DNA from 2 places in the Brooklawnia propionicigenes genome. Region 1 is predicted to be linked to the other one. Evidence: riboswitches for the same ligand, from Rfam matches in the RefSeq annotation. Region 1 holds a riboswitch; the other holds the start of a gene.

The links. A riboswitch is a leader RNA that binds a small molecule or an ion and turns the genes downstream of it on or off. The one in region 1 is predicted to bind FMN.
Region 2: linked by a shared signal. The riboswitch ahead of ribD (bifunctional diaminohydroxyphosphoribosylaminopyrimidine deaminase/5-amino-6-(5-phosphoribosylamino)uracil reductase RibD) and the one ahead of QUE25_RS00195 (ABC transporter permease) in region 1 are both predicted to bind FMN.

What each region holds. Positions count from the first base shown of each region.
Region 1 is NZ_AP028056.1:42,856-57,998, forward strand. It holds gene QUE25_RS00190 (MFS transporter) at 1-1,276, shown strand, start outside; FMN riboswitch at 1,309-1,446, shown strand; gene QUE25_RS00195 (ABC transporter permease) at 1,430-2,362, shown strand; gene QUE25_RS00200 (ABC transporter substrate-binding protein) at 2,384-3,388, shown strand; gene QUE25_RS00205 (O-acetylhomoserine aminocarboxypropyltransferase/cysteine synthase family protein) at 3,438-4,739, shown strand; gene metX (homoserine O-acetyltransferase MetX) at 4,739-5,896, shown strand; gene metW (methionine biosynthesis protein MetW) at 5,893-6,522, shown strand; gene QUE25_RS00220 (5'-3' exonuclease) at 6,519-7,451, opposite strand; gene QUE25_RS00225 (Lrp/AsnC family transcriptional regulator) at 7,477-7,956, shown strand; gene QUE25_RS00230 (polyprenol monophosphomannose synthase) at 7,967-8,764, shown strand; gene QUE25_RS00235 (RNA polymerase-binding protein RbpA) at 8,857-9,195, opposite strand; gene QUE25_RS00240 (glycerophosphodiester phosphodiesterase family protein) at 9,282-10,070, opposite strand; gene QUE25_RS00245 (PGPGW domain-containing protein) at 10,094-10,555, opposite strand; gene pdxY (pyridoxal kinase PdxY) at 10,632-11,483, shown strand; gene QUE25_RS00255 (helix-turn-helix domain-containing protein) at 11,500-13,026, opposite strand; gene lpdA (dihydrolipoyl dehydrogenase) at 13,209-14,612, shown strand; gene QUE25_RS00265 (ABC transporter substrate-binding protein) at 14,811-15,143, shown strand, end outside.
Region 2 is NZ_AP028056.1:1,474,063-1,489,205, reverse strand. It holds gene QUE25_RS06670 (energy-coupling factor ABC transporter ATP-binding protein) at 1-65, shown strand, start outside; gene QUE25_RS06665 (N-acyl-D-amino-acid deacylase family protein) at 68-1,654, shown strand; gene hydA (dihydropyrimidinase) at 1,651-3,051, shown strand; gene QUE25_RS06655 (GntR family transcriptional regulator) at 3,075-3,839, opposite strand; gene QUE25_RS06650 (diaminopropionate ammonia-lyase) at 3,970-5,115, shown strand; gene QUE25_RS06645 (M20 family metallo-hydrolase) at 5,121-6,398, shown strand; gene QUE25_RS06640 (aspartate/glutamate racemase family protein) at 6,395-7,045, shown strand; gene QUE25_RS06635 (GyrI-like domain-containing protein) at 7,012-7,638, opposite strand; gene QUE25_RS06630 (HAD family hydrolase) at 7,638-8,447, opposite strand; gene QUE25_RS06625 (DNA alkylation repair protein) at 8,565-9,239, shown strand; gene QUE25_RS06620 (5'-methylthioadenosine/adenosylhomocysteine nucleosidase) at 9,442-10,179, shown strand; FMN riboswitch at 10,265-10,396, shown strand; gene ribD (bifunctional diaminohydroxyphosphoribosylaminopyrimidine deaminase/5-amino-6-(5-phosphoribosylamino)uracil reductase RibD) at 10,506-11,582, shown strand; gene QUE25_RS06610 (riboflavin synthase) at 11,585-12,208, shown strand; gene ribB (3,4-dihydroxy-2-butanone-4-phosphate synthase) at 12,201-13,430, shown strand; gene ribH (6,7-dimethyl-8-ribityllumazine synthase) at 13,415-13,897, shown strand; gene QUE25_RS06595 (DEAD/DEAH box helicase) at 14,028-15,143, opposite strand, start outside.

The DNA of each region.
Region 1 (15,143 bases):
CCTGGTCGGAACCGCGGTCTTCGGCAGCTTCTCCCTGATGGCCGGGCTGGTCGGCACCACCGGCCTACTGATCAGTGCGCGTGCCCTGATGGGTGTCGGGGCGGCCCTGTTGGCTCCCTCGACGCTGGCGCTGGTCTCGTCGCTGTTCTCCGACCCGAAAGAACGCACCGTGGCCTTCGCCTTGTGGTCGGGGGCGAACGGAGCCGGGGGAGCGGTCGGGCCGTTGCTCTCGGGGGTCCTGCTGGAACACTTCAGCTGGGGTTCGATCTTCCTCATCAACGTGCCGCTTGCGGTCGGCATCGTGGTATTCGGGTTCTTCGTGCTGCCACACAGCCGCCCACGTCCGGTGGCAGGTGGTGTGGACTACCTGGGTGCGGTGCTGTCGACGGTGGCGCTCGCGCTGATCTGCTGGGCGGTGATCTCGGCGCCCGGGCTGGGCGCAGGCAATGTGCTGGTCATCGGGGCGGCCATCGGCGGGCTGAGTCTGCTCGCTGCGTTCATCTACTGGGAATCGCGGGTGCCGGCACCATTGCTGCGGCTCTCGCTGTTCAAGATCCGCACCTTCAGCGTGGCTGTCGGAGTATCCGGCCTGGTGACCGCGGCCGGCGCCGGTGCACTGTTCGTGTTGACCCAGTATCTTCAGTTCATCCTCGACTACACCCCCATGCAGACCGGGATCCGAGTGCTGCCGATCGCTGTTGCGATGCTCGTGGGCGCGGTCTCGGCGCCACGCTTCATCGACCTGGTGCAGCTCAAGGTCACTGTGCTGATCGGACTGCTGTGCGTCGGGATCGGCTATGGCTGGCTGGCCACCACCAGCGACAGTTCGGCCTTCGGTCATCTGCTTCCCGGTGTCGTGCTCTTCGGCCTCGGCGCAGGTCTCCTGGTTCCGGCAGCGACCCAGGCCGTGATGGACGCGCTGCCACCCGATGCGACCGGCGCCGGCTCGGCCACCAACACCGCACTGATGCAGGTCGGCAGCGCCTTGGGAGTCGCAGTGATCGGATCACTGTTGACTGCCCGCTACCGCGGGGTGATGATGTCGAGCTCGATCTGGGACCAGCTCGGTGACCTCCAATCGGTCGCGCTGGAATCCGTCGCGGGTGCAGCGCGGGTGGCCGAGCAGCTGACCGCAGAGTTGGGCGCCCAGTTGAACCAACTGGCCGGGCACGCATTCGTGGCCGGCATGCAGATCTCCCTGCTGGTGTGCACCATCGCGGTCTTTGCGGCGCTGATCGCGGTGTTCGTGCTGTACCCGCGCGACCGCCGCTTCTAGCTGGTGCGCTATAGTCACGACTGAGCAATATTGAACGTGCCCGGGGTCGGTGAAAGTCCGAACCGGCGGTGATAGTCCGCGACCCGCAGGTCGTCCACATGGATGGCAGGCGGTTGAACCGGTGGGATTCCGGTACCGACGGTTAGAGTCCGGATGGGAGGTGCACGTCGCGCTTGGCAGGCGCGTCCGGCGTCCTTGGGGCGCTCGATTCTCAGCGGCTGCCGCGCGTCGACCCCCGGCATGATGACCGGGGAGGGGTTGAGACGCGGCATGGACATCCGCCTACGGCACACACCGTTGCCTTTGCGGATTGCCGCGCCCATCGTTGCGGGGTTGATCTTCCTCCTGGCGTGGTGGTTGGTCACCAGCTTCGGATCGATTCCCGCGACGCTGCTGCCCAGTCCTGGCACCGTCGTCGGACGTCTCGGCAGAGAGCTGGCGTCCGGACGGCTGTGGGCCCCCATTGGTGTGACGATCACGGAGGCGGCCGCCGGCTGCCTGCTGGCTTCTGTCATCGCCTTGCCGACGGCCTATCTCATCGCCCATGTGCGACTTGCCGAGGCGACCCTGGCCCCCTACCTCGCGGCCTCGCAGGCCATTCCGGCAGTGGCATTGGCACCGCTGCTGGTGATCTGGGTGGGGTACGGCATGCGACCGGTCGTCCTGCTGTGTTCGGTCATGGTCTTCTTCCCGATGGTGCTGTCGACCGTGCTCGGTCTGCGCAGCATCGACCGGGAGGTCTTGGACGCGGCGCGGGTCGATGGGGCAGCAGGCGCGCAGATGGCCAGGTGGATCGAGTGGCCACTCGCCCTGCCCGCCACGTTGACCGGCGTGCGCAATGGTTTCACGCTGTCGATCACCGGCGCCGTCGTCGGCGAACTCGTGATGGGCGGCAACGGACTGGGTCAGCGGCTGGCCGTACAGTCCCAGTCGAGTGACACCACCGGCCTGTTCACCACCCTCATCGTGCTGTGTGTTCTGGCGATCGCCATCTATCTCGGCATGACGTTCATCGAATGGCTGGTCAACCCGTTTGCATCCAGTCCCCGCTGGTACCGCCTCACCCATCCGCACCACGAGAAATAGGAGACCACCACCATGCAATCCATGACACGCCGCACCCTGCTCGGCTCAGCCCTGCTGGCCGGGCTGGCAGCCTGCGCTCGTCCATCGGACGGATCGAGTCCGGCCACCACGGGCTCGGACGGGGGGAGCGCGGCCGCGGCGCTGACCCTCGGGCTGACCTATGTCCCCGATATCCAGTTCGCGCCGGCCTATGTCGCCGACAAGCTCGGCTGGTTCACCGAGGAGGGCGTGTCGGTGACGCTGCGCCACCACGGCGCCAATGAGAGCCTGCTCGGTGCGCTCCAAACCGGCGACGAGCAGGTGGTCTTCGCGGGCGGTGGCGAGATGCTGCAAGGTCGCAGCGAGGGCGTTACCGTCCGCAACTTCGCGACCGCCTACCAGACCTATCCGGCCACCATCATCGTGCCGGCAGACTCGCCGATTCAGTCGTTCGCCGACCTGCGTGGTCACAGCGTCGGACTGCCCGGCGAGTACGGAGAGAACTGGTTCTACCTGCTGGCGGTGCTCGCCCAGAGCGGGCTCAGCCGCGACGACATCGACGTGGCCTCCATCGGCTACACCCAGTTCGCGGCGCTCAGCGGCGGCAAAGTGGACGCGGTGGTCGGCTTCTTGAACAACGAGGTCGTCCGCTTCAACGAGGCCGGCTTCGCAGTACGCACGATCAGCCTCGACGATCCGCCACTGGTCAGCGCCGGTCTGGGAGCGACGGACGCCACCATCGCTGAACGGCCGGCAGATCTGGTCGGGCTGCTGACAGCGCTGACCAGGGGAGCGGAGCTGTGTGCGTCCGACCCCGAACAGGCCGTCCAGCTGTCTGTCGACTACGTGCCGACCCTGGCGGAGCCCGACCAACAGGCCCATGCGCTGGCCGTATTGAAGGCGACGACCGAACTCTACGGTGGGCAGTTCGGAGTTCAGAATCCAGGGCGCTGGGAGGCGATGGCAGGCTTCTTCGCCGACTCCGGCCTGGTGTCGTCCCCCGTCCCCGCCGGCGACGCCTACACCACCCAAATCGTGGCCCGCTGATGGGCGGGCGGGTAGCCTGGTGTGCGCCGATCCGAAAGGGGACACATCAATGACTGATCATCCCGCCTATCAGCTGGAAACCCTGGCAGTCCACGCTGGGCAAGAAGAATCCGACTCCGCCACCAACGCTCGCGCGGTGCCGATCTACCAGACTGTTGCTTACACCTTCGATGACTCGCAGCACGCCGCCGACCTGTTCGCGCTGGCGGTTCCGGGCAACATCTACAGTCGTCTGATGAACCCCACCACGGGGGTCTACGAGGCGCGGATCGCGGCGATGGAGGGGGGCATCGGTGCGCTGGCCACCGCCACCGGGGCAGCTGCTGTCACCTATGCGGTACTCAATGTGACCGGCGCGGGCGACAACATCGTCGCGTTGTCGACGCTGTACGGTGGCACGTTCGCGCTGTTCATGCACACCCTCAAGCAGTTCGGCATCGAGTGCCGGCTGATCGATCCCGACCGGCCCGAAGACCTGCCCGGACTCGTCGACGAGCGCACCCGGCTGGTCTTTGGAGAGACGATCTGCAACCCGAAGCTGAACGTGGTCGACATCGATGCGTGGGCCGAGGCCAGTCACGCGCTGGGGCTGCCCTTCATCATCGACAGCACCGTGGCCACCCCGTATCTGTGCCGCCCTATCGAGCACGGCGCAGACGTCGTGGTGCATTCGACCACCAAGTACATGGGCGGCCACGGCACCTCGATGGGTGGTGCCATCGTGGACGCCGGGAACTTCGACTGGGCGGCCCACGCCGACCGCTTCCCCATGATGGCCACGCCCGACGCCTCCTACCACGATGTCGTGTGGACCGACGCGGCCGGCCCGGCCGCCTACATCACCAGGGCGCGTACCGTCTTGATGCGCAATACCGGGGCCACGCTGTCGCCGATGAATGCCTGGATCATCCTGCAGGGCATCGAAAGCCTGCATGTGCGGATGGACCGGCACTGCCAGAACGCTGCACAGGTCGCCGACTACCTGCGCGCTCACCCACTGGTCGCCTGGGTGAACTACCCGGGTTTCGACGACAACCCCTACCACGAGATCGCCGATCGAGTGTTGACGGGCAAGGGCTATGGCGGTCTGGTGAGCTTCGGGCTGCGAGCCGGACGTGAGGCCGGCAGCGCCTTCGTCGAGGCACTGCAGCTGTTCAGTCACCTGGCCAACATCGGGGACGCCAAGTCGCTGGTGATCCACAATGCCTCCACGACGCACTCGCAGCTCAACGACGAGGAACTCGCGGCCGCCGGTGTCGCCCCCGAGATGGTGCGACTGTCGGTCGGCATCGAGAATGTCGATGACATCATCGCCGACCTCGAGCAGGCTCTGGACAAGACCGCTGAGTGATGCCCACCAGTAATGACAGTCTCGGCATCGTCGAGACGAAACAGGTCACGTTGTTCGATGCGGGCAATCCGCTGACGCTGGTGTGCGGCGACCAGCTGAACGAGGTGGTGATTGCCTACGAGACGTACGGAACGCTCAATGCGGACGCCAGCAATGCGATCTACATCTGCCATGCCCTGACCGGCGACGCGCACGCGGCGGGCTGGCACGAAGGAGACAAGCACCCGGGCTGGTGGGACACCATGATCGGCCCGGGCAAGGCGATCGACACCAACCGCTGGTTCGTCATCTCGTCCAATCTGCTCGGCGGCTGTCAGGGCAGCACCGGGCCGGGTTCGATCAACCCGGCAACGGGCAAGCCCTGGGGGCTCGACTTTCCGTTGCTCGATATGAGCGATTTCGTCACCGTGCACCGGGCGCTCATCGCACGCCTGGGGGTGCGCCGGCTGCATGCGGTGGTCGGCGGATCGATGGGCGGGATGCAGGCTCTGCAATGGTCGCTGTCGTACCCGGGAGATCTCGACAATTCGGTGATCATCGCCGCGTCCAGCCGATTGACCGCGCAGAACATCGCCTTCTCGGCGGTGGGACGCGAGGCCATCATCCGCGACGAGAACTTCCAGGGCGGCCGCTTCGCCGAGAACGGCGCCAACCCGGATGTCGGGCTCTCGATCGCGCGCATGATGGCGCACATCACCTACACCTCGGAAGAGGGCTTCCAGTCGAAATTCGGGCGCAAACCGCAGTTCGACGAATCCGAACCAGGCTTCGGCGTGGACTTCGCCGTCGAGGGCTATCTGGAACACCAGGGCGAGACCTTCCTCACCAGGTTCGACGCGCTCAGCTACCTCTATCTCACCCGGGTGATGGACTACTTCGATCCCTTCGCGGCACGATCCGCTCTCGACGCGGTGCGGGCCGACCCGGTGCGCTACCTCGTGATGAGTTTCGACACCGACTGGCGGTTCTCGACCGCGCACAGCCAGCAGATCGTCCGGCAGCTGGCGGCCGCCGAACTGCCGGTGACCTTCCGCGACATTCGCTCGCCGTGGGGCCATGATTCCTTCCTGTTGAAGATCGATCCGTATCTGGCCACGGTGAAAGCATTCTTGGAGGCCCATACCGACTATGAGGGCACAGCGTGGGGGCGAGCATGAGTCAGTCGATGCAGTTGCGTGATGACCTGGCGGTGATCGCCCGCAACATCCCGGCCGGGTCTCGGGTACTCGACCTGGGTTGTGGCGACGGAGAGCTGCTCAGCTGGCTGATTCGCCGCCGCGCCTGCACCGGCACCGGGGTCGAACGCGGTCCCGATGAGGTGCTCGGCGCGATCAAGCGGGGGGTTCCGCTGATCGAGCTCGACATCGACAGCCAGCTCGGCATGTTCGCGCCCGACTCGTACGACGTGGTCGTGCTCAGCCGCACCTTGCAGGCCGTGCTGCGGCCCGATCTCGTGCTGGCGGCGATGCGCAAGATCGCGCCCCGGCAGATCGTCACCATGCCGAATTTCGGATACTGGCGCCACCGGCTGAGGCTCCTGAACGGCCACATGCCACGATCCAGGGATCTGCCGTACAGCTGGTATGCGACACCCAACCTGCACCATGCGACCCTGGTCGATCTGGAGCCGCTGTTCCAGGAGGTCGATCTGAAACTGGAGAGGCGCATCACCCTGTCGCCTCATGGACGCCCGCGCGCCCTCGGCCAACTCGGAGCGAACCTGATGGCCGGTTCAGCGATCTACGTGCTGGTTCGCGCGGATCAGGATCCCGCCGAACTCTAGCCGCCCACCGGCTGGGAGCCGAGGGCTGCCAGGAGCCGGTTCATCGGCCCGCGGCTGTTGTGGTCCTCGGCCAGCCGGCGGCAGCGCTCTTGATCGGCGCGTCCGGGATACAGCTGGTCATCGAGCTCCGGCAGGTCCACGTCGGCGGTGGCGACGACCCGGCGGGCGCGCTGTAGATAGTCATCGGCCTGCCCGATGCTCAGCCGCAACTTCGCCGACATGCGCGACGACGGATCGGCCGCCGCCGCGATGATGGCGTCCAGATCGCCATAGCTGTTCAACAGTGCGGCGGCGGTCTTCTCGCCGATGCCGGCGATCCCGGGCAGACCGTCGGAGGGATCGCCGCGCAACGTCGCCAGATCTGCGTACTGATCGCCGCGCAGCCCGTACCTGTTCTGCAGCCAGGCATCGTCCACCAACTCGTGTTTGGCGACACCACGAGCGATGTATGCGACCTGAATCCGGTCGGCCACCAGCTGGAACAGATCGCGGTCCCCGCTGACCACGACAGCGCGTCGGCCTCTGGCCGCCGCACGACGGGCCAAAGTGCCGCAGATATCGTCGGCCTCGTATCCGGATGCGCCCGCCTGGCAGATACCCGCGGCATCCAGGCAGTCCAGAATCCACGGCACCTGTCGGGCGAGTTCATCGTCGATCTGCTCTGCGTCGGCCGGCTCGGCAGTCGACACCCGATGGGTCTTGTAGCTCGGCACCAGGTCAACCCGCCAAGACGGACGCCAATCGTCGTCACGGCAGCAGACCACCGCTGCGGGCTGATACTGATCGATCAGCCGGGCCAGCATGTCGAGCATGCCGTGCAGAGCGTTGACCGGGCGCCCCTGCTGATCCCTGAGAGTGGTCGGAACACCGTAGTACGCGCGGAAGTACAGCGTCGCAGTATCCACGATGAGGCTGAGCGCGTCAGTCATCCCCCTATGGTGCCACCATGACTGCATGGAGCAAACAGACGAGCAGATACTTGCCTTGCTGTCGCGTGATGGGCGCATGTCGTTCACCGAGCTGGGGCGCAAGGTCGGGCTGTCGACGTCTGCTACGCAGCAACGTGTGCGCAGGCTGGAACAGCGGGGGATCATCACCGGCTACCGAGCGGACGTGGACGCCGCGAAGGTCGGGCGTCCACTGACGGCCTTCATCGAAATCCAGCCGCTGTCGGCGGCAGTGGCCGACAGCGCCCCGGGCTATCTGGCCAGCCTTCCGCAGATCACCTCCTGCTACTCGGTGGCTGGTAATGCCAGCTACCTGTGTCTGGCGCAGGTGGGCTCGGCCGAGGAACTCGACGGCCTGCTGAACCTCATCCGGCGTGAGCTGTCGGTACGCACGGTGACCACGATCGTCTTGCGGACGGCTTTTCGTCACCGTCCTTTGGTAGAGGAAACTCCACACGGCCAGCAGCCGCCGGGGGCCGATGGCTAGACTGCGGAGCATGGCGCAACGCTCCGAATCCCTCGATCACGTCCTGGTGATCACGCCGACGTACAACGAAGCCGAGAACATCGAATCCATCATTGGCAGACTGCGCGCTGCAGTCCCGAACGCGTACTGCCTGATTGCGGACGACAACTCTCCCGATGGCACCGGCGCCATCGCCGACCGGATGGCTGCACAGGACAAGCACATCCATGTACTCCACCGAGCAGGCAAAGAAGGCCTCGCCGCCGCCTATCTTGCAGGTTTCAAGTGGGGCTTGGAGCGCGGCTTCGATGTCATAGCCGAGATGGACGCCGATGGCTCGCATCAACCCGAGCTGCTGCCCGCCATGCTGCAGGCTCTGCGTGACAAGAACGCCGACATGGTCAAGGGTTCGCGCTGGATGCGTGGTGGCTCAACCGATCAGGGCCGATCACGGGAGATGCTCAGCAGGCTCGCCAATATCTGGATCCAGGTCGCCATGGATCTGCCCGTGCACGACGCGACCGGTGGCTTCAACGTCTTCCGGGCATCGATTCTCCGCAAGATCGACCTCGACGATGTGGCTTCGAAGGGATACACCTTCCAGATCGACATGACACGTCGGGTGATCGAGGCCGGCGGCACGGTTGCCGAGGTGCCGATCTACTTCCCCGACCGCGAACACGGCCTGTCGAAGATGAGCGGATCGATCATCACCGAGGCGCTGATCAGCACCGGCCGGTGGGGGATCGAGAAGCGGACTCAGCAGCTGAAGAACGTCGGGCACAAGCTCGCGGACGAGTTCGAGAGCTTCAACTCACGCGACCACTAGCATCCCCGGAAGCAGGCAAAGAACCCGAACCAACAACGAAGTCGGTTCGGGTTCTTATGCCAGTTACCTACTGATCGGTTCAGATCCGCCCATCAGTAGTGGGGAGTCTTGCGAACCTCTTCCAACCGTTCGGCCAGCAACTCTTCGAGTTCGGGGATGGAACGGCGCTCCAGCAGCATGTCCCAATGGGTGCGCGGGGGCTTCTCGTTCTTTTCCTCGGGCGGCGTGCCGTCGCTACGCTCGCCCATCGCTCCACAGCGCGGGCATTCCCACTCGGCGGGCAGATCCGCTTCGACGGAGAATGTCACCTCGAAGTGGTGACCATTGGTGCAGTCAAATCCCAGAACACGACGGCCAGCGAAATCGATGCCTTCCTCGTCCTCAAAGCTCTTGGCCCCCAAGCCCATTCCTCGCAGTGCACGATCAGCCATCCAGACCAGCCTCCCTTCGCTTCGTCGTCAGCTATAACAACCAGAGCACCACAGTTTCTTCCGGTGTGCGTTCAAAACCCACATCATCAGTCTGCCCACAGACCCCGCCTCTTGGCTACATCCCGCAGTAGTCCGATGCGATCACTGATCAACCCATCAATACCCAGGTCGATCAAATCGTCCATCTCGGCGGCTTCGTTGATCGTCCAGATGTGGATCCGCAGACCGTGCGCGCGGGCGGCGGTTATCAGCCGGGGGGTGAGTACGCGCACCGACCGGCCACCGATCGTCTGGGTGACCGGAATCTGGAAAGCCTGCCCACCCAGGGAGATCAGGCGGGGCAGCATCGGGACGAAAGCGCTCAGGGCGACCGCGGGCGCCGTGAGGCCGGTCGCGACCGAGGGCATCAGCTTCCGGAAGCGGTGCAGCCGAAGCCAGCTGAACGAGGAGACACAGACCCGGTCCTGGGCCTGGTGCCGTTGCAGCGTTCTCACCAGTGGCGCGATCGCGCCCGGTGCCTTGATGTCGATGTTCAGGCGCGCGACGGGAAACGACTCGAGCACCTCGTCGAGGGTGGGGATCTGATCGATGCCGCCGATACGGGCCTCGCGCACCTGGCGGAAACTCATCGCGGCGAGCGTGCCGCTGGCGTCGGTCACGCGGTCGAGGACCTGATCATGGAAGGCCACCAGGTGACCGTCAGAGGTGGCGTGCACGTCCGTCTCGAGATAGCGGTAGCCCGCCTCCACCGCGCGCCCGAACGCGTACAGACTGTTCTCGCGAGGTGCGTCCTTCTCGTCGAGGTAGCCGCCCCGATGCGCCATCAATGCGAACGGTTCATCGAAGTACGGATAGCTGCCGGCGGGACGATTCACGTGGCAAGTCTAGGTGCTGACCGTCAGCTGACCCCGGGCAGATACTCCAGGACTCCGGCCGCCCAATCCGGCATCCAAGCCGGTATGCCGATGATCGCCAGCGAGGCCCACCAGAGGAGTCCGGCCACGCCGACCACCGCCACCCAGAAGAAGCGCCGCTGGTTCACCGGCCAGCAGACGTAGACGCGTACATAACGCAGCAGCCACCTGTTGACCGATTTGGCCCAGAGGAACTCGCTCGACAAGACGGCCAGCCCGGCCAGGAAGAGTGGGATGCCGCCCGGCCCGGGCAACCAGCCGGTCAGCGGGGCGGCAATGATGAGCGCGAAGCCGAAAATGGCCACCGCAAGGCGAAACCAATAGCGACCTGTCGGTGTGGACTTGAGCCGGACACGCCATCCCAGCTTGTCGGGAACCTCATAGTCCACCCGGGTAGCCCCGCCGACCCGCGCCGGCCGGGGCGGACAATCCACCGGCTGCACCATGCATCCACTTTGCCACATCGGCCCCGCCAGCCGAAGCCCGGATGAGCTACGGTCGCCGGCGGTCTACACTTGCCGGGTGTCCGAAGTCCTGTCCATCCAGTCAGCTGTCTCCTACGGTTTCGCCGGCAATTCGGTTGCCGTCTTCGCGCTACGGCGCGCAGGCATCGATGTCTGGCCCGTCTTCACGGTGAACTTCTCCAACCACACCGGCTACGGCGCCTGGCGTGGTTCGGTGATGACCACCGATCAGGTCGCCGAGGTCGTCACGGGCGTCGATGACCGCGGGGCACTGGCGAATGTGGACGCCGTGCTGTCGGGCTATCAGGGGGCCCCGGACATGGGCAGGGCGATCCTGGAGGCCGTCGCACTGACCCGCGAGCGCAACCCGCAGGCCATCTACTGCTGCGACCCGGTGATGGGCGACGTGGGTCGCGGCTTCTACGCAGCCCCAGGCATCCCCGAGTTCATGCGAGACCAGGTCGTCAGCCAGGCGACCATCATGACGCCCAACCTGTTCGAACTGGAGTACCTGACCGAACGCACCACCTCGACCATCGCCGATGTGGTGGAGGCCACGGCCGCGCTGCGGGCTCGCGGCCCGCAGACTGTGCTGGTGACCTCGGTCGTCGGGCTCGATGCCGACAGTTCGGGTATGCGGATGATCGCGCAGAACGCCACCGAGACCTGGCAGGTGACCACGCCGCTGATCGATCGCACCTTCACGGGTTCCGGTGATCTGACCACCGCGGTGCTGTTGGCCAATGTGCTCCAGGGCGCTGATCTGGGCACCGCCTTATCGAACACGGCTTCGGCGGTCTACGGAGTTCTTGCCCGAACCGACGAATTGGGGCGCAGCGAGCTGGCCCTCGTCCAGGCTCAGGACGAGATCATCGCGCCGCGCCGGCGCTTCGAGGCCACCCGGATCTAGGCGATCGGCACCGGGATCAGCCGAAGAACTGCGTGATCTCGGCGCCCAGGTTGTTGAGCCGGGTCGGCAGATCCTCGTAGCCGCGGTTGATCACATAGACATCACGCAGCACCGACTCACCGCGGGCGGCGAGCATGGCCAGCAGGATGCAGACCGCCGGACGCAGCGCCGGCGGAGAGACCATGTCCCGGGCCCGCCAGGCCGTGGGTCCAATGACATTCAGCCGATGCGGATCGAGCAACTGCACATTGGCACCGAGTTTGGTCAGTTCCAGCAGGTGGATGGCGCGGTTCTCATAGACCCAGTCATGAATGAGCGTCTGGCCGTCCGCCGTCGCAGCAATGACAGCGAAGAACGGCAGGTTGTCGATATTGAGACCCGGGAAAGGCATCGGGTGGATCTTGTCCTCGTGGGCGTGCAGCTGAGAGGGCTTGACCGTGATATCGACCAGCCGAGTGAAGTCGTTGCCCGAACGGTATTCCTGCCCGATCGAGAACCGCAGGCCCATCTCGTGCAGGATCGCCAGCTCGATCTCCAGGAATTCGATCGGGGCGCGGGTGATGGTCAGTTCGGAATGGGTCACGACGGCCGCGGTGATCAGGCTCATCGCCTCGATCGGGTCCTCCGAGATGGTGTAGGTGACATCCTTGTTGAGCTCCGCCTGGCCCTTGATGCGCAGGGTGGTCGTCCCGATGCCTTCGATCTCGACGCCCAGCATCATGAGGAAGACACACAGATCTTGCACCATGTAGTTGGGGGAGGCGTTGCGCAGCACCGTCTCGCCGGGCGTCATGGCGGCGGCCATCAGGGCGTTTTCGGTGACGGTGTCACCACGTTCGGTAAGCACGATGGTGTGCTGAGGATGCGAATGCAGCGCGGTCGCGTTGTAGTAGCCCTCGGTGGCAATGACATCGAGGCCGAAGGCGTGCAGCGCCTGCATGTGCGGCTCGACGGTGCGGGCACCCAGCTGGCAGCCGCCGGCGTAGGGCAACCTGAAGGAGTCCGCCAGGTGCATCAGGGGCCCGAGGAACATGATGATGCTGCGGGTACGACGGGCGGCCGAGACATCCATATTGGCCAGATCGAGCACCTCGGGACGCACGATCGTCAGATCGGCCTCGTCGGACGACCAGGTGACCTGCACGCCGATGCTCTGCAGCACTTCGATGAGCCGGTTGACCTCTTCGATATGCGCAATGCCACGCAACCGGGTGCGGCCGCGATTCAGCAGACTGGCGCACAGCAGGGCCACGGCCGCGTTCTTCGACGAACGGGTCGTGATGGATCCGTGCAGCGCGGTCTCACCGGTGATGGACAGATTCATCGCATTGCGGCCGCCCGGCACGATCAGCGGGGACTCGAGGGCCTGAGCGATACGGTTGATCATCTCGAGCGACAGGTTCTGATTGCCCGACTCGATCCGATGGATCGCGCTCTGACTCGTGCTGAGCAGAGACGCAAGTTCATGTTGGGTGAGGCCACGCTGTTTGCGAGCGTCCCGCACGAGCCGGCCGATGCTGGCTGCGGTGGTCAACTGAGTCACCCCGGCAGGATAACTCACATGTGAGATTGATGTAAAGCGAACTCCGAATTCCCGCGAGAGCTGACCCGCTGGGGTCTCCGACCGGCCCGTGATGCGGGCCCGGACGCGCCTGTTCGCCGCTGGCGGAAGGCATCGTCGGCTCGCAACATGGCAGCCGGTCAGGACATATAGACTCAGCAGACATGAGCTCACATTTCGACGTCGTCGTCCTCGGTGCCGGGCCGGGCGGGTATGTAGCCGCAATCCGCGCTGCGCAACTGGGTCTGAAAACTGCAGTCATTGAGAAGCAATGGTGGGGAGGCGTCTGCCTCAACGTCGGCTGTATTCCGACCAAGTCGTTGCTGCGCAACGCCGAAATCGCCAACATCGTGCTCCGGGACGCTTCGACCTTCGGTATCTCCGGCGACAACATCTCGTTCGACTACGGTAAGGCGTTCAGCCGCAGCCGGTCGGTCTCCGACCGGATGGTCAAAGGCGTCCACTTCTTGATGAAGAAGAACAAGATCACCGAGCTTAACGGCTGGGGCAGCTTCGTCGATGCCAAGACCGTCGCCGTGACCGCCGACGACGGGTCGGTCGACAACGTCACCTTCGACAACTGCATCATCGCCGCCGGCGCCACGGCAAAGCTGCTGCCCGGCACCCAGAAATCGGCCAATGTGCTCACCTATCAAGAGCTGATCTTGTCCGAGCAGCTCCCGTCGTCCATCATCATCGGTGGTTCCGGAGCCATCGGCACCGAATTCGCCTACGTGCTCAACGCCTACGGTGTCGACGTCACCGTCGTCGAGTATCTCGACCGCATGGTTCCCACCGAGGACGCGGAAGTCAGCGCCGAGCTCGCCAAGGCATACCGCAAGCTCGGCATCAAGGTGCTCACCAGCACCGCGGTGAAGTCGGTCGTGGACACCGGTTCCGGCGTTCAGGTCACCATCGAGCCGGCCAAGGGTGGCGAGCAGCAGGTGCTGACCGCCGACAAGATGCTGCAGGCCATGGGCTTCGCTCCCCGGATCGAGGGCTACGGTCTCGACAAGACCGGCGTGCAGCTCACCCAGCGCGGCGCCATCGAGATCGACGACTACTGCCGCACCAACGTTGCCGGCATCTACGCGATCGGCGACGTCACCGCGAAGATGATGCTGGCCCACACCGCCGAAGCTCAGGGTGTCGTGGCTGCCGAGACCATCGCAGGTGCCGAGACCATGCCGGTGAACTACGCGATGATCCCGCGCGCAACCTACTGCCAGCCGCAGATCGGCACCTTCGGACTATCCGAACAGCAAGCCAAGGACGCCGGCTACGAGATCAAGGTCTCCAAGTTCCCCTTCTCGGCCAACGGCAAGGCCTGGGGGCTGGGACATGCTGTCGGCTTCGTGAAGCTCATCACCGAGGCCCAGTACAACGAGATCCTCGGCCTGACGATGATCGGTCCCGATGTCACCGAACTGCTGCCTGAGCTTCAGCTCGCTCAGCAGTGGGATCTGACCGCTGATGAGGTGGCCCGCGTCGTGCACGCGCATCCGACGCTGTCGGAGGCATTGAAGGAGGTCGTGGAAGGCGCTGCCGGCCACATGATCAATCTTTGATCGCAGGTCCAGATCAACTTCGGCCCGGCCAGGGCGATTCCGCTGTGGCCGGGCTGTCGTTCGATCTCGGCCGATACGCCGGTCACGGTTGCATTGCGATCGGCCCAGTTGACCTGAGACGATTGCTCGCCGCCGATGGGAGCGTAATAGTCTACGATGCACGACGCATAGTCAGACATTCTTTGAGAGAGGTTCTTTATGAAGCGCAGTCTTGCCGCAATTGCGGCAGCCACGCTGTCGCTGTCGCTACTTGCCGGTTGTGGTGGCGGTTCCAGCTCGTCCGACAGCGATGTCATCAAGGTTGGGATCAACTACGAGCTTTCCGGGGCGGTCGCCACCTACGGCGATGCCAGCGTCAAGGGCATCGAAATGGCCTTCGACGAGATCAACGCCGCCGGTGGCATCAATGGCAAGCAGGTCGAGACGATCAAGTACGACACCAAGTCCGAGCCCGCCGAGGCGACGACTCTGGCCACGAAGCTGATGACCCAGGACAAGGTCGTCACCGTTATCGGCCCGGCCACCTCCGGT
Region 2 (15,143 bases), 1.4 Mb from region 1:
ACGAACTGCTGGCCGAGTGGAACGCACGCTCCGCCATGCCGACCGCTGCCGAGATAGGACGCTGAGCATGGCGGCTGATCTGGTAATCCGCGGAGCCGACGTTCATACTCCCTCCGGATTCATCCCCGCTGATGTCGTGGTCATCGACGGCCGGGTCGATGGCCTGGTCTCCCGAGGCGCGACGGTGGCCGACGCCGAGACTGTCTACGGTGACGGCTGCTGGCTGACTCCCGGGTTCATCGATCTGCATGCGCACAGCGCGCTGCGCAGCTTCGATGAACCGCAGATGGCCGCGAAGGTCTCCCAGGGCTTCACCACCCAATTGATCTGCCCTGACGGTCTGGGGCCCGCGCCGGTGGACGACGCCCATGTCGCCGCCCGCCGGGACTACCTCGCCGGCCTCGAGCCGAGTTCACTGGTTGCGTGGAGTTGGCGCAGCTTCGACCAGTACCTCAGTGTGCTGGACGCCAGCGCCCCGGCCACCGATCTGATCAGCTGCGTCCCGCACAGCGCGATCCGCCAGGTCGTGATGGGCGATGGCGACCGCGACGCCACCGGCGAGGAGCTGCGCCAGATGCAGGCGCTGACCGATGCGTCGCTGGCTGCCGGCGGCGCGGCGGTGAGCTTCGGAATGATCTACGCACCCGGCATGTACGGCAGGGGCCGCGAACTGCGCGCCTTGGCCTCGGTGGCCGCCAAGTACGGCGTCCCGTTGGTGCCGCACGTGCGCAACGAAGCCGGCGAATCGCTGGCCGCGATGAGCGAGTTCATCGACGCCTGTCGCGAGACCGGGGCCCGGCTGCACATCTCGCACCTCAAGCTGATCGGCAACGAGGACCTGCTCGATCAGCTGCTGGGATTGCTCGAGGCGGCAGCCACCCAGATCGACCTGACCGTCGACCAATACCCGTACGGTGCGGGCTCGACTCTGCTGACCGCGCTGCTGCCGCCCTGGGCCATGGCCGGCGGCCCCGAGGCCGCGCTGGCCCGCGTCCGGGATCGTGCCGCGCGCCGCGAACTGGCCGCGGACATGCGCCACGGGCTGCCCGGCTGGGAGAACCTCTACGGTTCCTGCGGTGCCGAGAACGTAACCATCACTCAGGCCACCGGCCTGGACGAGGTCGTCGGGCACACGGTCGCCGAGGCCGCCGAGATGCTCAAGTGCGAGCCTGCGGATGCGGTCGTCGAGATCTGCGCCCGGACAAGCCTGGACGCCGCGATGATCGACCACTATTCGACCGAGCGGGTCGTCCACGAGATCTACCGGCGTTCGGGATCGCTGCTCTGCAGCGACGGGGTCTTCAACCCGTCGCCGCATCCGCGGTTGTACGGGTCGACCGGACGATTCCTGGGTCGTTTCGCTATTCGTGGCGGGTTGGCTTCGGCCACCGATGCCATCGAGCGAATGAGCGGACGCTCGGCTGCATTGCTGGGATTGACCGACCGTGGCCATATCGCCCCCGGTCAGCGCGCTGATCTGGTGCTGCTGAATCCGCACGAGTTCATCGACACTGCGACGTTCACCAATCCGTGCAGCTATACCGCGGGAGTCTACGGAGTATGGGTGGCCGGTCAGCAGGTGTGGACGGGTCAGTCCTCCACAGCTGCCAGGCCAGGACGCGTCATCCGCATCGGGAAGGAGAATCTGGCGTGAGCACCATCATTCGGGGAGGCACGGTCGTCGGTCCGTACGGGTCGGCCGTCACCGATCTGCGGATCGACGGTGAGCAGATCACCGCGCTCGGCGCAATCACGGAGACTCCCGGAGACCGGCTGATCGACGCCGGCGGCTGCCTGGTGCTGCCGGGCGGCATCGACACTCACACCCATCTCGATCTGGCCACCCAGGGCACCACGACCGTCGACGATTTCAATACCGGCACCCGCGCAGCGGTGCTCGGCGGCACCACCTTGGTGATGGATTTCGCGACCGCGCAGAAGGGCGAGACGCTGGCCCAGGGACTCGCCAACTGGCAGGCCAAGGCCTCCGGTAAATCGTGGTGCGACTACGCCTTTCACATGGCGATGCTGGAATGGCCCGCCGGGCGTGCCGACGAGATGGCAGCTATCGCGCGTCAGGGCGTGACGTCGTTCAAGATGTACATGGCCTACCGCCCAGCCATGATGGTCGAGGACGACGAGATCTTCCAGGCGCTGCAGGCGACCCGTAGCTTCGGTGGCACGATCGGTTTCCACGCCGAGAACGGCCGACTCATCGACGAACTGACCCGGGAGAGGGTCGCGTCCGGCCAGACTCATGCCTACTACCACCAGCACACCCACCCGGTTGAGGTGGAGCGCGAGGCGATCAGCCGGCTCGCCGCGATCAGCGAACTTGCCGGCAATGTGCCGTGCTACGTGGTGCATCTGAGCAGCAGGGACGGGCTGACCGAGGTGCTGCGCGCGAACCGGCGCGGGGTGCCATTGAGGGCGGAGACCTGCCCGCAGTATCTGCTGCTGGACGCCAGTCGCTATGGCATGGCCAACGGAGACGATCTGGACGAGGTCTCCGGCTATGTCATCAGTCCGCCGCTGCGTGAGGTCGCCGACCAAGATGTACTGTGGCAGGCGGTTTCCGACGGGTCGGTGCAGTTCATCGGCACCGACCACTGCGCCTTCAACGTGCACGGCCAAAAAGATGCCGGCGGCGACGACTTCCGCTCCATTCCCAATGGCGCTCCCGGAATTCAGCTGCGGATGGAGCTGCTCTACACCTATGGTGTCGAGCCCGGACGCATCAGCCTGGAGCGCTATGTCGAACTGAACGCGACCAACGCGGCCCGCTACTTCGGGGTTCATCCGCGCAAGGGCATTCTCGCGCCTGGGTCCGACGCCGATGTGGTGATCTACGACCCGCGGGGCACCCGCACGGTGCACCAGACCGATCTCGACGAGAACGTCGACTACACGCCGTACGAGGGTTGGCGGATCTCCGGACGCGTCCGCGATGTCTTCGTCCGGGGCTCGGCCGCCGTGCTCGACGGTGTCGTGGTCGGAGATCAATCGGGGCAGTTCATCGCCTGCGGCCCCAGCGATGGGGCGATCCGATGAGCGTCATCGCCCATCGTGACCGCTCACAGCGAATCGCGGTTGCGCCGGAAGGAGAATTCGAAGGCACCGGGCAGCATCCACGATTCGCTGCGGTCGACCAGGTCACCGTCTCGATTGCAGGTCAGCTCGTTCATCTGCAGGGCCGGGCTGCCGGGTGCGGCGTCGACGTGCTGCGCGAGTGCGGCGGTGACCAGCACGGGTTCGAGCCGGCAGTCGGCGAACTGTGCGAGATCACGCTCGATGAGAATGTCGAGCACCGATCCGGTGCGCCCGAACTCGCGGACGAGCAGTTCTCGTCCCAGCACCTCGTCCGGGACGTAGTCGATGATCCAGGCGACTCGCTGACCATGGCGAGCTTTGGCTCGCGAGACCCGGGCGAGGTTCTTCCGCTGATGGGCGGGGAACGCGTCGCGTCGGGCGTCGTCGTCGGGGCAGTCCTCGATGATCAGGTCGACCGTCTCGAACGATTCGCCGGCCTGGTCGGCGTAGGTATCGAAGGAGACCAGCCGGGTCAGATGGGAAGCGATGGTCTTCGCGCGGGGCAGCACGATCGATCCCGAGCCGCGACGGGTCTGAATGAAGCCCTGCTCGGCCAGCGACTGCAGTGCCGATCGCACCGTCACCCGGGACGCGGCGTAGGTCTCGCACAGTTCTGCTTCGGACGGCAGCTTCTCGCCGGTAGGTATCTCTCCCGACAGAATCAGATCGTCGAGAATCGCATTGCGGATCTCGGTTTGCAGCAGCATGCGCTGCCGGATCCGAGCGGCGTGTGGTTCGCGACTGTCCATGACTCTCCTCGCAGCTTGCGGGTCCCCGCAGCGTTCGGGGGATCGGGGGCAAGCACCCCCACAGTACCTAGCGAATCGACGGTTCGCCATAATCAGTCTGTTATTAGTTGTCCTACAAAGGGGACCGTTTATGTCTCTCACCGCTAGTTCACCAGCGCTGGCCGCGAACTACCTGCTGCACAATCCGCTGGCCGATCGGGCATCGGTGCAGCGCCCCGTCCTGGCCTGCCGCGATTTCCATGCTTCCTTGCCCGGTTTCGCGGCGACTCCGGTACGTGAGGCGCCCACCGCGGCGAACGCGCTCGGCGTGGCCAGGGTCGTGGTGAAGGACGAATCGAACCGTCTGGGCCTGCCCTCGTTCAAGATCCTCGGTGCAGCCTGGGCGGTGTGCCGAGAGCTGGCCGAGCGCTGGGATCTCGGCCCAGCCGCCGAGTTGAGCTTCGACGATCTGCTGATCGCGGCCGGCCGCCACCCGGAGTTGACGCTGGTAGCACCCACCGACGGCAATCACGGCCGCGCGGTCGCCCATATCGCGCGGCTGCTGGGGCTGCCGGCCAAGGTGCTGATGCCCGCCGGAACCGCGCAGGACCGCATCGACGCCATCGTCGGTGAGGGAGCGGAGGTCGCGGTCACCGACGTCGGTTATGACGACACCGTCCGGCTGGCCGCCGCCCTGGCCGGTCCGGCGGCGGCGGTGATCTCGGACACGTCCTGGCCGGGCTATCAGCGGGCGCCGCAAGACGTCATCGACGGTTACGCCACCGTGGTCGGTGAGGTCACCGACCTGATCGACGCCGGCGGGCTGCCCGAGCCGGACGTCATCGCGGCGCAGATCGGCGTCGGCGGGTTCGCCGCGGCGGTGGCCCGAGGGTTCGCTCCTCGTCCGAACCGCCTGATGGTGGGCGCCGAACCGCTCGACGCGGCGTGCGTGACCGCCTCCGCTGCCGCTGGACACATCGTCTCCTTGGAGGGCGAGCAGCATTCGGCGATGGCCGGCCTGAACTGCGGCACTCCATCAGACTTGGCCTGGCCCGATGTCAGCAGCGGATTCGACGCCTTCAGCGTGATCGACGACGCCGCCACCGAGCAGGCCATGCGGCTGCTCGCCAGGGACGGCATCGCCGCAGGCGAGAGCGGGGCCGCGGGGCTGGGCGGGCTGCTCGGCAATCTCGACGAGCTCGGCCTGACCAGCGACGACACCGTCCTGGTCTTCCTCACCGAAGGCCCCACAGACTCAGCAAACTATCGCCGGGTGGTCGGCGGGAATCAGGAGTGACGACGATGACTATTGAGCAGCAGGCGACCGACACCGTCCGCATCGACCAGGACCGGCTCTGGGACTCGCTCAGCACACTGGGTGAGATCGGCGCCTACCTCGACGACGAGACCGGCCTGATCGGGGTGCGGCGGCTCGCCCTGACCGACGAGGATGTCGCCGGACGCAAGCTCGTGCTCTCCTGGTTCCGTGATGCCGGGCTGGAGGTCACGCTCGACCGGATCGGCAACGTGCGGGCCCGGCGGTCGGGGCTGGACGACAGCCTCGCCCCGGTGGTGATCGGCTCACACGTCGACTCCGTCGCGACGGCGGGGCGCTTCGACGGCTGCCTGGGCGTGCTCGGCGGGCTGGAGGTCGTCCGGACGCTCAACGACCAAGAGGTGCGAACCCTGCGTCCGATCGAACTGGCGATCTGGACCGAGGAGGAAGGCTGCCGCTTCGGCACCGACATGCTCGGCAGCGCGGTCGCGGCCGGACGGATCACTGAGGCGCAGGCCCGGTCGTTGACCGACGCCGGCGGCATCTCGGTGGGCGCCGAACTCGACCGGCACGGCCTGGTCGGACCGGTCGCGGTGCCCGTGACACCGCCGGCTCACTACCTGGAATGCCACATCGAACAGGGTCCGATCCTGGAAGCAGGCGGCTACGAGATCGGTGTGGTCACCGGGGTGCAGGCCATCTTGTGGCACCGGCTGACAATCCGCGGACGCGCCGCACATGCCGGCACGACCCCGGACGCGTTGCGGCACAGCGCAACCCTGGCCGCGGCGCTGGTGACCGTCAAGCTGGACGAGATGGTGAAGTCGGGGCGGTACGGTGCGCTGCTGGCCAACGTCGGGCGTTTCGACACCGCACCCAATCTGGTGAACATCGTCGCCAGCGAGGCGGTCATCACCATCGACCTGCGCAATCCCGAGGAGGATGCGATCCAGCGCGCCAGTGCCGATCTGCTGGCCTACTGCCGCGAGGTCGAACAGCGCACCGGGGTGACGATCGCCTCCGAGATCACCGCGCACACCCCGCCGGTGCAGTTCTACGACGAGGTCATGGACGAGGTGGAGGCCACCGCGAACCGATTCGGGCTGAGCAACCGCCGGATCATGTCGGGGGCCGGCCATGACGCCGGCGAGATGGCCGCGATCTGCCCGACCGGGATGGTCTTCGTGCCCGGCAAGTACGACGGGATCAGCCACAATCCGCGGGAGTACTCCACGCCGAAGGCCTGCGCGGACGGCATCAACGTGCTGTTCCAGTGCGCGGTCAGCTTCGCCAACCGGTCGTGAAAATCCTGGTCCTCAACCCGAACTCGTCGCGGGCGACCACCCGGGTGTTGTCCCGAGTGGCCGGCGACTGGGCCGCGGCGAGCGGGAACGAGGTGGTGACCGAGTCGTTGCCGCAGGCTCCGGAACTGCTCGTCACCCAGGCGGACAACGAGCTGGTCGCCGGACAGATATGGCAGCGGATCGCCCGGCTCGCCGACGACGGATTCGATGCGATGGTGATCGCCTGCCACGGCGATCCGGGGCTGCCGGACGGCTGGGCGGTGCAGGACCGGCGGCCGGTGGTCGGAATGGGCTGGGCATCAATGCAGCTCGCCGCGGCCGGTGAGGGCTGGGGCGTGCTGTGTGTCACCGAGGAGATCGTCGCGGACAAGGTCGAACAGGCCGCCGGCTATGGACTGACCGGCGACCTGATCGTGGCTCGCGGCGCACTGCGGCGCGACTACGAGACCGGCAGCAACGCCGCGCTCGGCTGCCTGGTGGCCGAGGTCACCGAGATCGCCGCGGCCGGCGCGGCGTCGGTGGTTCTCGGCTGCGGCGCGATGTCCGGGCTGGCCGATGCGGTGCGTGAGCGGGTTTCGGCCGCGGTGATCGTACCGTTGGCGGCGGCTCTGGATCAGTCGGTGCTGCTGGCCTGCGCGACCGGCTGACGCAGTAGCGTCCGCAGTTTGTCGGGTGCGGTGCGGCGGAAATCGCTGAAGTAGATCTCGTGGTGGTGTCCGATCGGCCGCAGGCCCTGGCTGGGAATGAACTCCTCGTGCAGCTTCTGCAGCACCGGCCCCTCGTCGTCGAAACTGCCGATATGCAGCGTCTGGACGCACAACCCCTCGTCCAGCAGGTCGAAGCGGACATCGCCGAGCCGCGCGGGCGGATCCTTGGCGGCCACCTGCTCGACCGCGGCGTCGACCATGGCCTGGTCGATCCAGTCCGGAACCAGCAGCAGCAGTGTCCAATCCCACTGGGACTTGTCGCGGTTCGAGAACGCGTCCATGTCGTCGGCCCACCACAAGCCCTCCAGCGGCGGGACGACGTAGTCACGCCCGAGTCCCTGCTTGCTGGCGAACTTCAGCTTGTAGGCGATCGGATACAGCGTCTCGATGGCTTCTGCGAAGGCGGGCGAGGTGTTCGGGTCGCCGTGGCCGTCGATCATCAGGTAGTGCAGCGGTGGGACCTCGACGAGGCGAAAGACCCCGCGCTTGGCCTGATACGAGTCGAGGGTCTTCTTGAAGTCGATCTTGTCCATCAGCAGCCTCCTCGTTGTGACAGCACTTCGCGGATGACGCTCACCACGCCGTATTCGTCATTCGACCCGGTAATGAAACGCGCGCGATCGCGGACCGCCTGCTCGGCGTTGCTGACCGCATAGCTGTAGTAGACCTCGTCCAGCATCTCGATGTCGTTGTAGGTGTCGCCGAAAGCCATCATCTGCCCAGGGTTCAGGCCCAGCCGATCAGCCAGCACGCGCAGCCCGCTGCCCTTGGTCACGCCGGGGTTCATGATGTCGACCCACACCACCCCGCCGATGGTGACCGAGAAGTCCCGGTCGTAGGCCGGACGATAGAGGTCGTCGCAGATCTCGATCGCGCCGCCGCCCGGGAAGTAGACCGTGAACTTGTCGGCGTCCGCGTCGATGACGCTGAGGTCGTCGACAAAGGTGATCTCGGAGTAGAAGGTGCGTAGGAACTCTTCGTGCATCCGGTGCGCGGAGGCGACATAGGCGGTTTCGATGCCGCAGATGATCGGGACGCCGGCTGTCTGCTGGTGGGTGAGGGCGATCATCGCCTGGTAGTCAGCCGTGGACAGCAGACTCTCGAAGAGCACCTCGCCGTCGTAACTGACGGTCCCGCCGTTGTCGCCGATGTAGCCCAGGCCGGGGCCGCCGGCCGGGAACATGGTCTGCAGCGTGAACAGCGGGCGTCCGCTGGCTGCGACGAAGACGATGCCGGCCTGATTCAGCCGATCGACGTAGCTGTGGAAATCGGGAGGCAGTTCGCTGGTTTCGGTGAGCAGCGTGTGGTCCATATCGGACGCGATCAGGCGGATGTCTTCCATGGTCGGCGCTCCCGTGGGTTTGTTTGCTTCAAAGCTATTGGCAGCATGCCGGTCGGCGCGCGGGAAATCCAGTTTCGGGGTCTAGGACGTTTCTTGCGCATGCGTGATGCTTGAGGCATGAGCGAGATGACTCTGACCGAGGTGATGGCCGAGCTGGCCTCGCTGGAAGATCCGAAGATCCGGGCGGTCAACGAGCGGTATGGCGACGATCACGGCGTGAACCTCACCAAGCTGAGAGCGCTGGCCAAGCGGATCAAGACCCGCCACGAGTTCGCTGGCCAGTTGTGGGCCACCGGTGACAGCGCTGCCCGCCTGCTCGCGCTCTTGATCTGCCGTCCCCGATCGTTCAGCCAGGACGAGCTGGACGCGATGCTGCGTGATGCCCGGGTGCCGAAGGTGCAGGACTGGCTGGTGAACTACGTTGTGAAGAAGTCGCCGCACGTCGAGGCGCTGCGGGTGAGCTGGTTCGACGATCCGGATCCGGTGATCGCCAGCGCCGGCTGGGCGCTCACCGCCGACCGGGTGGTGAAGAAGCCGGAAGGGCTCGACCTGGCGGGTTTGCTCGACCTGATCGAGGCGCAGATGGCCGACGCCCCCGAGCGGTTGCAGTGGGCCATGAACGCCTGTCTGGCCCAGATCGGCATCGAACACCCCGAGTATCGCGCCCGCGCACTGGAGATCGGGGAGCGCCTGGAGGTGCTGAAGGATTATCCGACCTCGCCCGGCTGTACCTCTCCGTTCGCGCCGGTCTGGATCACCGAGATGGTGCGGAGACAGGCCGAGCAGGCCTGACCGGGCCCGGCTCGATGCAAGAGCGTGCCTGATCTTCTTCACCTGGGGCGTTAGATCGATCCAAACTGGCCAATTCGGCAGTTTGGGGCTCAAGTGAAGAAGATGAGGCACGCTCGGGTCCGCAGCCCCGGTGGGGATGCCGGATTTCCGGGCTCGACCGGGGTGCCATGATGGTGCCAGCTGAGCCAAGGAGGCTGATGACATGCTCGCGATCATCGCAGCGTTGCCCGAAGAGTTGTCGGCGATCGTGGAGGCCGCGCGCGGCGAGGGCGAGATCCGCACCGAGACGGTGGCGGGCATCACGCTCATGCATGCCACCCTCGCGGGTCGGCAGGTGCTGCTGGCGCGCTCGGGTGTCGGCAAGGTAGCCGCGGCGGCCACCGCAGCGATTCTCGCCGAGCGGGTCACGGGCATGATCCTGGTCGGCACCGCCGGAGGCCTCGGGCCGAATGTGAATCCCGGAGATGTGGTCATCGCCACCGAGCTGCTGCAGCACGACCTGGATGCGCGTCCGCTGTGGGACCGGTGGGTATCGCCCGTCGTGGGAGTGGCCCGCATTCCCGTGGACGCCTACCTCACTGCGGCACTCGCGGCGGCAGCGGTCGGCGCCTGTTCGGCGCACCGCGCCGAGCTGTCCGCGCTCGGTTTCGGAGAGCCCGCGGTGCATCCCGGCCTGGTGATCTCGGGGGACCTGTTCGTCGCCACCGCCGAGGGTTCGGCCCAGCTACGCGCAGAACTCCCCGATGCCCTCGCGGTGGAGATGGAAGGTGCCGCGGTTGCCCAGGTCTGCGCTGCCGCGGGAATCCCGTTTGCGGTGGCCAGAACCATCTCGGATCGCGCCGATCACAATGCCACCGTCGACTTCCCGGTCTTCTTGAACCAGGTCGCCGCCCCTTATGCGCACGATCTGGTCGTGGGCGCGCTCAAGGTTCTCACATAGGGTGTGCCGGGGTCTCCCATGCCGGGTTGGTTCTGCTCGCCCCGCGCGGACCGCCTGAGCAGACTCTGGTAGGGTGCACGGAAAGAACGTGCTCCGGGGTCGGTGAAAGTCCGAACCGGCGGTGATAGTCCGCGACCCAGCGGCTCCTCGCGAGCCAATGGTTGAGCCGGTGGAATTCCGGCGCCGACGGTTAAAGTCCGGATGGGAGGCGCACGCGGTTCGTGGCGTTGCTGCGCGCCGGCGGATTTGTCGCCGGCACCAATAGTGCGTCCCCGAATCCCTGCCTGTCCTGCCCCGGAGTCGTCTCCAGAGACGACGGAGGGCAGATGAAACGGCAGCGGCAGCCGGCGGGAATGTCCGGCGAGCACCATGAGGAGTGGATGCGGCGCGCGCTTGAGCTTGCCGCCCGTTCCCCCGAAGTAGACCCCAATCCTCGTGTCGGTTGCGTGCTGGTCGACGACGCCGGCCTCATCCGGGGCGAGGGCTGGCACACTGGCGCCGGAACACCACACGCCGAGGTCGAAGCCCTCCACGCTGCGGGTTCGAATGCTGCCGGCACGACCGCCTATGTGACCCTGGAACCCTGCAACCACCACGGCCGCACCGGCCCTTGCGTCCAGGCGCTGCTGCGCGCCGGGGTCCGGCGGGTGGTGTACGCGCAGGCCGACCCGAACCCGCGCGCGGCCGGTGGCGCGGCAAGCCTGGCCGCGAATGGCGTCGACGTCATCGGCGGCATTCTCGGCGGCGAAGCGACCGCACTCAACCGGACCTGGACGTTCTCAGCGATCCATGGCCGCCCGTTCGTCACCTGGAAGGTCGGCGCCACCCTGGACGGCCGGACCGCGGCAGCCGACGGCACATCGGCCTGGATCACCGGCGCACCAGCGCGGGCCGATGTCCATCAGCTGCGCGCCCGCTGCGGGGCGATCCTGATCGGCACCGGCACCGCGCTCGCCGACGATCCCCACCTCACCGTCCGCGGCCCTGATGCCACACTCGCGCCCAAGCAGCCGTTGCGGGTGGTCATCGGACGCCGCCCGATCCCCGCCAACGCCCGCGTCCTCTCCCCGGAGGCAGCCACGCTGCTGCTGAACGCAAACCCGGACGCCGTCCTCGCGCGTCTGCACGAGCAAGGCATCCACCGAGCCCTGCTCGAGGGCGGGGCCACCCTGGCAGCAGCCTTCCTCACCGCCGGCCTGATCGACGAGATCATCGCCTACATCGCGCCCGCCCTGCTCGGATCGGGTGCGCCGATGATCGGTGACCTCGGTGTCACCTCCATGGCCGGCATTCGCCGCTACGCCCTCGCCGGCGTGACCCGGCTGGGCGACGACGTGCGGCTGACCCTTCGCCCGCTTTCCGACGCATCCAGAACCAGTCAGATCAACCCCAGTAAGGAGTGAACATGTTTACCGGCATCATTGAGGAGCTCGGCGAGGTCACCGAGGTCCGTCATCTGGACGATTCCGCCGTGCTGTCCGTCCGCGGCCGGCTCGTCACCTCCGACGCCACCGCCGGCAGCTCGATCGCCGTGAACGGCACCTGCCTCACCGTAACCGCACTCGACGGCGACACCTTCGCCGTTGACGTCATGGCCGAGTCACTCAGCCGCACCTCCCTCGGCCGGCTCACGCCCGGCGACCAGGTCAACCTGGAGCGAGCGATGGCAGCCTCGAGCCGCTTCGGCGGGCACGTCGTCCAAGGACATGTCGACGGCACGGGTGAGATCCTGTCCCGAACGCCGGGCGACCAATGGGAGGTCGTCGAGATCTCCTGCCCACCACATGTGCGGCGCTATCTGGTGGAGAAGGGATCGATCGCCGTCGACGGTGTCTCCCTCACCGTCTACGACATCCGGCCTGACCGGTTCACGGTCTCGCTGATCCCGACCACGCTCGCGTCGACGAACCTCGGCTCCGCCGCCGTGGGCACCGTGGTCAACCTTGAGGCCGACATCCTGGGCAAGTACGTCGTCGCCCACCTCGACCACCTCGAGCCCGGCGCAGCGCAGGAGGTGACCCGTGGCTGAGTTCGCGAGCATTCCCGCAGCGCTCGACGCCCTGCGCGCCGGGCGTCCCGTCCTGGTCCTCGACAACCCCGATCGCGAGAACGAAGGAGACGCCATCGTGGCCGCGGCCACCGCCTCATCGGAATGGGTCGGGTGGATGGTGCGGCACACCTCGGGTTATCTCTGCGCCCCGATGCCGAACCAGTGGGCCGACCGTCTCGGGCTGCCCCTGATGGTGCCGAACAATGCCGACCCGCTGCGGACCGCGTACACCGTGAGCGTGGACGCCGCGGCCGGAGTCACGACCGGGATCTCCGCGGCGGATCGAGCCACCACGCTGCGCGTCCTGGGCAACCCGGACGCCGAGGCGTCCGATCTGATCCGCCCCGGCCATGTGCTGCCGCTGCGCGCCAAGGCGGGGGGAGTCTTCGAGCGCGTCGGACACACCGAGGCAGCCGTCGACCTGTGCCGGCTGGCGGGGCTGCCACCGGTCGGTGCGATCGGCGAAATCGTCGACGACTCGGGTGAAGTACTGCGGACGCCCGACATCCTCGCTCTGGGCGAGCGCGAGAACCTGCCGGTCATCACCATCGCGGAGCTGGTCGCCTGGCGCGACCTGCACGACCGCGTCGAGTTGGTCGCCACGACGACGCTGCCGACCGCCCATGGCGTGTTCGCGCTGCACGGCTACCGCGACCTGCGCACCGGCGCGGAGCACCTCGCACTGATCAGCCCCCGCGGCCTTGCCGCGTCCGGCGAGGCGCCCTTGGTCCGGCTCCATTCCGAATGCCTCACCGGAGATGCGTTGGGTTCACGCCGCTGCGACTGTGGCCGGCAACTCGACCAGTCGCTGGCGCTGATCGCCGATCAGGGTGGGGTTGTCGTCTACCTGCGCGGCCACGAAGGCCGTGGGGTGGGGCTGCTCGCGAAACTGTCGGCCTACGCTCTGCAAGATGAAGGCGCCGACACCGTCGACGCCCAGATCCTGCTCGGACTTCCGGTCGACGCCCGCGAATACGGCGCGGCCGCTGCCATTCTGGCCGCCGAAGGCGTGCAGCGGGTCGAACTGCTCACGAACAACCCCGCAAAGGCCGATGGACTCCGCACGGCGGGGATCGACATCACCGGTCTGCGTCCGCTTGTCGTGGCGCCGAATCCCGACAACCTGCACTACCTGTCCACCAAACGCGACCGCATGGGGCACCGCCTGCCCGCCACGCCGGTCGTCTGTCAGGGGGCATGATGGCCGGCTCCGGATCCCCGATCCTCACTGTCGACGGCACCGGACGGCGCATAGCCGTCGTGGCATCGTCGTGGCATGACGTCATCATGGCTGCCCTGGTCGACAACGCGGTCTCCACGCTGGAGGACGCCGGCGCCGCGGCCACGGTGGTTCGTGTGCCCGGCACTTTCGAGCTGCCGGTGGCCTGTCGCCAGCTTGCCGACCACTTCGATGGGCTGGTGGCGCTGGGAGTCGTCATCCGGGGAGGCACCCCCCACTTCGACTACGTCTGCGCGGGCGCAACCCAGGGCATCATCGACGTGATGACCCGGACCGGGACGCCCATCGGCTTCGGCGTGCTCACCTGCGATACCGAGCAGCAAGCCCTCGCTCGGGCCGGGCTGCCGGACTCGCCAGAGAATAAGGGACGGGAGGCAGCCGAGGCGGTCCTGGCCACCCTTACCGCGTTCGATGCGATCCGAACGTAGGCGCGTTCTTGGGGGCGAGGGCGGGCGCGCAGCCGCGAGCACAATCAGAGCCTCACCTGTGCCCAGGGTGCCACTCTGCTCGGCCTGAACTGCGCCCTTGGCGGCCACACTCGACGACCACCAAGGCCCATCAGCCCAGCAGCATCCGGACGTCCTCGGCGCTCAGGCGGCCACCGCGTCCGGGTACCGGCACGTCACCGGCAGCCTCGTCGGTGTCGGCACCGAGCACGCCCGAGATCAGCTCCCGCTTGGCGTCCTGCAAGGCCAGCACCTTCTCCTCGATGGTGCCGCGCGAGACCATCCGGTAGACGTGCACCGGCCGGGTCTGGCCGATGCGGTGCGTCCGGTCGACGGCCTGGTTCTCCACCGCCGGGTTCCACCAGGGGTCGGCGAGGATCGCATAGTCGGCCTCGGTGAGATTGATGCCGGCTCCGCCTGCCTTCAGGCTGATCAGGAAGACCGGATCGTCGCCCTGCGTGAAGCCGTCGATGACATCGCGACGGTGCGCTGTGGTGCCGTCCAGATATGAGTACCCGATCTTCTCGTGGTCGAGCCGGGCCGCGATCTTGCGCAGATAGCGGGTGAACTGGCTGAAGACCAGCACGCGGTGCCCCTCGTTGGCGGCCTCCTGCAGCAGGGGCACCAAGGCGTCCAGTTTCGACGACGGCGCCTTGATCTCGGTCTCGCCCTGATCGACCAGGCTGGGGTCGATCGCCAACTGACGCAGCCGGGTCAAGGCAGCCAGCACCTCGATCTGGTTGTGGTCCATGTCATCGGTCAGCTGCAGCACCCGCTGACGCTCCCGCTGCAGCTGCCGGTCGTAGATCCGCCGGTGGGCCGGCGCCAGATCGACCTGGATGATCTGCTCCTGCTTGGGTGGCAGGTCGAGCGCGACCTGATCTTTCGTCCGGCGCAGCAGGAACGGGGCGATGCGGCGCCTCAGCAACGCCAGCCGCTGCCCGTCCGCATCGTCCTGGCGTTCGATCGGACGACGGAACGCCTCTCGGAACTGCTTCGGGCTGCCCAGCAGACCCGGCGCGGTCAGGGAGAACATCGCCCACAGTTCGCCCAGGTTGTTCTCCATCGGGGTGCCGGTGATCGCATACGTCATCGGCGCGCCGACGCCCATCACTGCAGCGAAGACCTTGGACGAGTGGTTCTTCGCGTTCTGGGCCTCGTCCAGCAGCATGCCCGCCCACGACTGGGCGGCGTACTCATCGGCCTCCAGCCGCAACAGCGCGTACGA